2 regions of the Erysipelothrix rhusiopathiae genome follow, and region 2 is predicted to be linked to the other one. Evidence: predicted binding sites of a transcription regulator. Region 2 holds the regulator's gene; the other holds the start of a gene.

Region 1 (4,599 bases), 700 kb from region 2:
AAGGGAGAAACAAATGATGATTTTATCCGAATTATTAGAGATTGTCTCGATCAAAGGTTACCTAGTACAACGGTGGAAGGATACCGTGTTGCGAAAGAGCGTAGCATTGGTGCTATTGGTGAGCAATTGAAACGTATTTATTCAAATGTATTGGAGAATAAATAGGATATCTTTTCGTGAATTCAAACTTATGATATGATGACAATAATGAGGTGAACCTATGAAACGTCTAAGTTCTGTTTTAGTTTTATTGCTTATTTTAACAGGGTGTGCAAAGACTCCAGAAGAACCTGAAGTCATTAAACCACCCGTGAATACCTTTGAAACCATTGTGTTTAAATTAGGAGGTAAAGATTATCAACTTCCTGTATCTTATCAAACGTTATTTGAAGATGGTTGGGAGCCAACTACAGATATTGATTCCATAACACTTGCTTCCAATAGTTATACAGACGGATATGCTTTACGTAAAGATCGTAATATTATTTGGATTGCATTTTTCAATGCCGCAGATGAGGAAAAACTTTTAGAAGAAACGCTTGTTGCATCAATAAGTGCAGAGAATCGCGAGTCCTATTACGATGATCCGGTTGATATTGTTGTGCATGAAGGGATTTCATTTGATACACCTAAAGAACAAATCATTGAGCAATTAGGTGAATTTAAGGAAGATGAGAATGCCCGATTTAAAAACATAACATTTGAGCACAATAAAAAAGCTAAGAGTACTTTCAAGTTTGATGTTGATTCAGGACGCATGGAATATATTGAAATAACTAATTATCGAAAACCGATTCAGTAAAATAGATACGATTTTGTATCTATTTTTTTTGTTTTATTCTTGTCAGTAAAACCTCATAAGCGTATGATAATGATGAAAAGTTGGGAGTTGTCGATTTGAAAAGAAAAGAAGAGATTTTAAGTTATTTTGATAAAACACGTCTGGCATTTATTGGAAAAGGCATCATCGTAGGTGTTTTTTCGGGACTGATTGTGAGTCTGTTTCGCTATTTGATCGAAGAATTATTGGGTTATGTGAAACTGGCTTACGCACTGTTACGTATTAATCCACAGTGGATTTTTCTCTGGGTATTCGCATCAATTGTGCTTGCAATTGGAATTGGTTTGATTATTAAAAAAGACCCCATGATTAAAGGGAGCGGTATTCCACAAATTGAAGGACAGATGTTAGGAGTCATGCATATGAATTGGCTCTCGATTATTTTAAGAAAAGGTATTGCCGGGATCTTATCGATTGGTTCAGGGCTCTTTTTAGGACGAGAAGGACCTTCGATTCAGTTGGGGGCTGCAGTAGGACAAGGTGTTAATCAAGGCTTTAAGGGAAACACAATGTCTGAAAAAGTTTTAGTTTCAAGTGGTGCGGGTGCGGGTCTTGCGGCTGCGTTCAATGCTCCAGTGGCGGGGCTTCTCTTTGTTTTGGAAGAGGTTCATCATAATTTTTCGCCGCTTGTACTTTTAACAACCCTGGCAGCAACGACGACTGCGAATTTCATTTCGCTATACTTCTTTGGACTCAGTCCAATTTTATCTTTTGGTCATCTACAAACGTTTGACTTGAAGCATTATGGATTTATAATTGTATTGGGTCTGATTTTAGGAGTTACTGGATTTATTTACCAAAAAACAGTGCTTTGGATACCTACTGTTTACAGTAAAATTAAAAAAGTTCCAGCACATTTTTATGGTGTGATTCCTTTTATTCTCGTTATTCCAATTGGATTCTTTTATCCACACTTAATTGGTGGTGGTAGTGATATTATTCATATTCTTGTGGAAAATCCATTTGGACTTTCCGTACTTATTTCAATTTTTGTGCTTAGATATATTTTCTCAATGGTTTCGTATGGATCGGGTCTTCCTGGAGGAATCTTTCTACCCATCCTTTCACTCGGTGCACTTTTGGGAGCGATTTACGGTTCTTTTTTGATTTCTCAGTTTGGCTTAGATCCCAAATTTTTGAAATCATTTATTGTGATTGCGATGGCGGGTTATTTCACTGCGATTGGGAAAGCCCCTCTCACTGCAATCGTACTGATTACAGAAATGGTTGGTAATTTTGACCAACTAATGCCGATTGCGGTGGTATCTTTGGTTGCTTATGTTGTTTCTGATTTATGTGGTGGAGAACCTGTATATGAGGCAATGTTAGAGCGGCTTGCAGGGGAACGTGCACCCAATATCACCGGTGAAAAAGAAATCATTGAGATTTGTGTTCATGTAGAAAGTGCACTTGACGGGTGCATGGTGCGAGATGTTTATTGGCCAAAGTCCTGTTTATTAGCAGGACTTGGACGTGGAGATCACGAATTGATTCCACATGGAGATACAATAATTCTAGCAGGAGATACGTTAAAAATTTTAACGGACATAAGTTCAAGTGTAGAAGTTCGTAATCAACTTTTAGACCAAGTGTCCACAAAAAAACCAGTTTAGGACTGGTTTTTTTGTGGACATATTTAGTAATGCAAATTAAGAACTGAAAAAATTCTTAAACCCGTTGACAAAATACGAGAATGCGATATGATATTAGCACTTAAGGTATATGAGTGCTAAGGAGGAATAGAATGGCTCGAACAAAACAATTTAAAGCTGAATCAAAAAGGCTACTAGACTTAATGATTAATTCTATCTATACGAATAAGGAGATATTCTTAAGAGAATTAGTTTCAAATGCGAGTGATGCGGAAGATAAACTGTATTACAAATCTTTACAAGATACGTCGATTGAAATTAATAAAGAAGATTTGAAAATTGAAATTGAACTGGATGAGGAAAACCGCACCTTAACCATTCATGACTATGGTATCGGTATGACAGAAAAAGAACTTGAAACATATCTCGGTACTATTGCGAAAAGTGATTCGCATGCTTTTAAAAAGGCACTTGAAGAAGGCAATGACGCAGTTGATGTTATTGGTCAATTTGGTGTCGGATTTTATTCGGCATTCATGGTAAGTGATCACGTGGATGTTATCTCCAAAGCTTATGGTGAAGAACAAGCATATAAGTTTAGCTCTGATGGTTTAGACGGATTTAAGATTGAAGAAGCAGAGCGTGAAAAACACGGTTCTACAATCATTTGTAAGATTAAAGACAATACAGATGACGAATTCTATGAGCGTTTTATTGACGAATACACGATTAAAAATCTAATCAAAACGTATTCTGATTATATTCGTTATCCGATAGAAATGAAGGTTGAAGGCGAAGTTGAAGTCTTAAACTCAATGATTCCAATTTGGAAGCGTTCTAAAAATGATGTTACTGAGGAAGCATTGAATCAATTCTACAGAGATAAATTCCATGATTACGATGATCCATTTAAAACGATTCAAATGAAAGTTGAAGGAAACCCTTCTTTTGATGCATTATTGTTTATCCCTAAACATGTACCAATGGATTTCTATTCTCAAAATTTTGAACCTGGACTCCAACTTTACAGTCGTGGTGTATTCATTATGGATCATAATAAATCATTGATTCCAGAAGAATTTAGATTTGTGCGCGGTTTGGTGGATTCACCAGATTTAAATCTAAATATATCTCGTGAAATTTTACAACATGATCGTCAACTTGCTGCGATTTCAAAACGTATCGAACGAAAAATTAAAAGCGAATTAGAACTGATGATGAAAAACGATCGTGAGGCATATGAATCGTTTTGGAATAATTTTGGACTATCCATTAAATATGGAATCTATACTTCATATGGATCGAAGAGTGATGCTTTAAAAGATCTTGTTCTTTATAAGAGCTCACACGGGGATGAACTTGTATCATTCAAAGAATATATGGAACGTATGAAAGATGACCAAGAAGAAATTTATTATGTATCAGGCGAAAATGTGACGAAATGTGCTCACCTACCGCAAACAGAATTCGTTGTTTCTAAAGGATACGAAGTACTTTATTTCACAGATGAGATTGATGAATTCGCAATTCAAATGTTGAGAGAGTATGAAGGAAAAACTTTTAAATCAATTAACCAAGGTGACTTGGATCTTGTTGATGAAGAAACTAAAAAATCAATTGAAGCGAAAAAAGAAAGTCATAAAGATTTGATTGAAGCATTGAAAGAAACATTGAAAGATGAAGTCGATGATGTAACATTGTCTACACGACTTGTAAACCATCCAGTGTGTCTTGTAAGTGAAGAGGGTGTTTCATTTGAGATGGAAAAAGTGTTAAACGCAATTCCTGATCAAGGTGAACGTGTGAAAGCTAAACGGATCTTAGAAATCAACCCGGATCATCCATTACTTGAAGCATTGGAACGAGTACATCAAGAGAAGCCAAATGAACTCGGTGATTTTGCGACAATCTTATACGATCAAGCATGTCTGATCGAAGGACTTCCAATCAAAGACCCTGTAACATTCTCGAAACGTGTTGCGGACTTAATGGTTGCATCCACAAAATAATTGTTTTACAAAACCCCTTTATGTTTAATGAAGGGGTTTCGCTTATAGTGAGAATAATAAAATTCTGTGGTTTAAGACTGATTGTGCTACAATAGGTTTAGAAAAAGAGGATTTGTAATGCGAAGTGTAGGAGAAAATCTACTGAAATTTGTTCCTA
Region 2 (4,599 bases):
ATTGTATCCTATATTATGATGGTTATGGTCGCTCGAAGATTTTCACTTAATTATTTTAGAAAAAATTATGCGAAAATATTACTTTTAATGGTTGGTATGTTGGGAATTACGCTTGTTTTCCCTGCAATTAATGGAGCGAAAGCTTGGATTAATCTTAAAGTAATGACCATACAACCTAGTGAGTTTGCTAAGATTTTTGGAATCCTTACGATCGCAACATTTCTTGCAGATCGTAATAAACGAACAAGTGCTAGCACATTTGATATGGTTAAAAAGCCATTCTTTATTATTCTTGCGATTTTCGTATTTGTTGTGAAAGCGCAGCATGACCTTGGGTCAGCGGTTGTTATTATTGGTGTTGCATATATCTGTGTTTTAATACCATCACATGACAAACTAACACGATTACAAAAAGTAATGTTTATTCTTGCAGGTGTAGGAATCATAGGACTGATCTTTCTGGATTCTTCGTTCGGAATTAGTCTCATTGAAAAATTAAACATTCCGCCTTATATGATTGGACGATTTAAAACATCCTCGAATCCATTCTTGGATCGTTATGGAAGTGGATATCAAATCTTTAATGGAATGGTTGCGATGTTTAAAGGTGGTCTTTTTGGAATGGGTTATGGGAATAGTTTAATCAAATATGGTTATCTTCCAGAAGCTCATACGGATTTTATTCTTGCTATAACAATTGAAGAATTGGGGATGATTGGGTTCTCGGTGATTCTAATTGGATATGGAACGATGCTATTCCAACTGGTTAAATATTCATTTAAAGTTAAAAAAGAATCCGATAAAGTTATTTTAATGGGGACTGTTGCTTATATTATGATTCACTTTATCTTTAATATAGGAGGTATTACGGCACTGATTCCTCTAACAGGAGTACCGCTTCTCTTTATTTCTAAGGGGGGATCCAGTCGTATGGCAATCATGATTGCCATTGGTCTAACACAAAATGTAATTTCCCGATATGAAATGGGTATTATTAATGTAAAACGTAAAGACCAATTACGGATTAAACAAGAAGAAACAAAACGTAAAGAAAATTTAAAACGGTTAACAGAGGTAGTGTAATGAGAGTTGTAGCAGGAAGATTTGGATCAAGACCCATCAAAACATTAAAAGGAGATACGACACGGCCTACAACGGATAAGGTTCGTGCCGCAATTTTTAATCGAATTGGACCTTTCTTTAATGAAGGGGCAATGTTAGATGTATTTGGTGGATCGGGTGCGATGGCAATTGAATCAATTAGTCGCGGTATCGAGCGCGCAGTAGTTTTTGAAAAAGATGTACGAGCTTTTAGTGTTATCCAGGATAATACAAAAACATTTGGTCTTGAATCGCGCATTCAACTCAAAAAAGGTGATTCGATGAAGTTATTGGAAACGGTATCCGGTTCCTTTGAATTTGTTTTCCTTGATCCACCTTATCGCTACGCGCAAACACTTGAAATCATAAAGTTGATAATCAAGCGTGATTTGGTCGTAGATGGTGGGTTGATAATTTGTGAGACGGATAAAAATTACGACTTACCTGATGAGATTGATGGTTATTCGTTAGATTGTGTTAAAGATTATGGAATTAGTAAAGTACGATACTACAAAAAGGACAAATAAGTCCTTTTTTATTTTTTAGCACTTAAAGGTTGACAGTGCTAAACTCGTGGTGTAGAATAATACTAGACACAAAGAATAGAGTGTTTAGGAGGCGAGATTAATATGTTGACGCCACGAAAAATAGAAATATTTAAGGCGATTGTTAAAGAATTTATTAACACAGCTGAACCTGTGGGTTCAAAGACGTTAATCGATAAATATAACTTATCATACTCGTCTGCGACAATACGAAATGAGATGTCAGATTTAGAAAAAATAGGACTACTGGAAAAGACACATACGTCCAGTGGACGTATCCCTTCAACAAAGGGGTATCGATTCTATGTAGAACACCTTATGGATGAAGAAGAGAATTACGGTATTGAAACCGCAATTGCACAAATCTTCTCCGATCGACGACTCGGTATTGATGAAGCAATTCGTCAAAGCTGTGATATCTTATCGCAAATGACGAATCTCACTACGGTTGTATTAGGGCCCAGTGCAATGAATGAAACACTGAAAAGTGTCCAGTTAATTCCATTGAGTGAATTTAATGCAATGGCCGTGTTCGTAACAGAATCAGGGCATGCGGAGCATCGAATCTTTAATTTTGATAGTAAAGTGGATGTGAATGACCTCGAGGCGTGTACTTCAATATTAAATGAACGATTAAAAGGTACAGCACTATCGGAAGTTGTAGATAAAATGGAGAGTTTAAGACCCATCTTATCGAAACGGATCGAAAAGTATGAGGTACTCTTTGAGGCGTTTGTGGGAGCATTTGTTAAATTTGCTCAGGACGAAGTCTATTTAAGTGGTGAACGCAATATGTTATACCAGCCAGAATTCTCAAACATAGAGAAACTTCGTGAAATGATGGATATGCTCGAAAACAGTGAAATGTGGCGTAACTTATCCACAGGACAAAATCACCTAAGTCTTAAAAAAGGCGATCAAAGTGAAATTGTTTGGGTTGATGATATGGCCGTTGTATCCAGTTCGTTTAATCTACTCGATAATCATGAACATAAGTTAATGATTGTGGGACCAAGCCGAATGGAATACAGTCGCGTTGTCTCGTTAATGGATTATGTTTCGGAGATGATCGAAACGGTGTATGGGAAAGGTGGCAATGATGAGCAAGATGAATAAAACCGCTGAAGAATTCAACGAAGAAGTTCAATTAGAACAAGAAGTTGAAGCAACAGACAGCGAAGAACTTGAAACTTCAAACTCAGAGAACGAGGCTTCTGAAACAGATGAAGCAATTGATGAGAATGAAGCCTTACGAAAAGAAATTGAAACGTTAAAAAACGACTATTTTAAAATGTTAGCAGATACAGAAAACTTAAAAAAACGTCTGCAACGTGAGCATGATCAACTGCGTAAATACCGAATTCAAGGTTTTGCGGCAGATGTATTGCCTGTGTTAGATAATTTGGAGCGTGCATTAAAACAAGAGACAACGGATGAAGCGTTAAGAGAAGGTGTACAAATGATTTATGATCAATTGATGGCATCCCTTAAAGCGGAAGGTGTGGAACCGATTAATGCATTAAATCAACCTTTTGATCCAAATATTCATCAAGCGATGATGACTGAGGAAAAAGAGGGAGTAGAATCCAATATCGTGATTGAAGAATTCCAAAAAGGATATATGTTAAAAGATCGCATTCTACGTGCGAGTTTAGTAAAAGTGAGTCTATAGGAGGATATATATTATGAGTAAAGTTATTGGTATTGATTTAGGAACAACAAACTCAGCTGTTTCCGTAATGGACGGTGGAGAAGCAAAAGTAATTACAAACCCAGAAGGAAATCGTACAACACCTTCTGTTGTAAGTTTTAAAAATGGTGAACGTATTGTTGGGGATGCTGCAAAGCGTCAAGTTGTTACAAACCCTAACTCAGCAGTATCTGTTAAACGTTTAATTGGTACAGGCGAAAAAGTTACACTTGAAGGCAAAGATTATACACCAGAAGAAATCTCAGCAATGATCTTAGGTTATATGAAGAGCTATGCAGAAGATTACCTCGGTGAAAAAGTTACAAAAGCTGTAATCACAGTTCCTGCATACTTTAATGATGCACAACGTCAAGCTACAAAAGATGCTGGTAAGATTGCTGGATTAGAAGTAGAACGTATTATTAACGAACCAACTGCAGCTGCGCTTGCATTTGGAATTGATAAGACAGATAAAGAAGAAAAAGTTCTTGTATTTGACCTTGGTGGTGGTACATTTGACGTTTCGATTCTTGAATTAGCAGATGGTACTTTTGAAGTATTATCAACAGCTGGTGACAACAAATTAGGTGGAGATGATTTTGACCACATTGTTGTTGATTATTTAGTAGATATTTTCAAAAAAGAAAACGGAATTGATTTATCATCCGACAAGATGGCAATGCAACGTCTAAAAGAAGCAGCAGAAAAAGCGAAAAAAGATTTATCTTCAACTGTAAATGCTTCAATTTCATTACCATTTATCTCAGCAGGTGAAAATGGTCCATTACACTTGGAAACAACATTATCACGTGCTAAATTTGAAGAAATGACAAAGAGCCTTGTTGAACGTACAATGGTTCCAGTTCGTCAAGCATTAAAAGATGCTGGACTTACAAAAAATGATATTCATCAAGTATTACTTGTTGGTGGATCAACACGTATTCCTGCAGTTGTTGAAGCAGTTAAAAATGAATTAGGAAAAGAACCTAATAAATCTGTAAACCCTGATGAAGTTGTTGCAATGGGTGCCGCAATTCAAGGTGGTGTTATTTCTGGAGATGTTAAAGATGTATTGCTTCTTGACGTTACACCATTATCATTAGGTATTGAAACAATGGGTGGTGTGATGACTGTTCTTATTGAACGTAACACAACAATCCCTACATCAAAATCACAAGTATTCTCAACAGCAGCAGATAATCAACCTGCTGTAGACATTAACGTATTACAAGGTGAACGTCCAATGGCTAAGGATAATAAATC

What was found. The regulator HrcA, encoded in region 2, represses chaperone genes, less so after heat shock. The targets are predictions, from matches to a motif close to TTTTAGCACTNNNNNNNNNNNAGTGCTAAAA.
Region 1: the regulator HrcA is predicted to act here: its motif matches at 2,546-2,576, upstream of htpG (molecular chaperone HtpG).

Annotation. Positions count from the first base shown of each region.
Region 1 is NZ_LR134439.1:222,559-227,157, forward strand. It holds gene EL194_RS01085 (LTA glycolipid anchor biosynthesis glycosyltransferase, IagA/BgsA family) at 1-165, shown strand, start outside; gene EL194_RS01090 (hypothetical protein) at 221-802, shown strand; gene EL194_RS01095 (ClC family H(+)/Cl(-) exchange transporter) at 898-2,454, shown strand; gene htpG (molecular chaperone HtpG) at 2,586-4,442, shown strand; gene EL194_RS01105 (3'-5' exonuclease) at 4,560-4,599, shown strand, end outside.
Region 2 is NZ_LR134439.1:1,289,087-1,293,685, forward strand. It holds gene EL194_RS06295 (FtsW/RodA/SpoVE family cell cycle protein) at 1-1,083, shown strand, start outside; gene rsmD (16S rRNA (guanine(966)-N(2))-methyltransferase RsmD) at 1,083-1,628, shown strand; gene hrcA (heat-inducible transcriptional repressor HrcA) at 1,731-2,762, shown strand; gene grpE (nucleotide exchange factor GrpE) at 2,746-3,318, shown strand; gene dnaK (molecular chaperone DnaK) at 3,332-4,599, shown strand, end outside.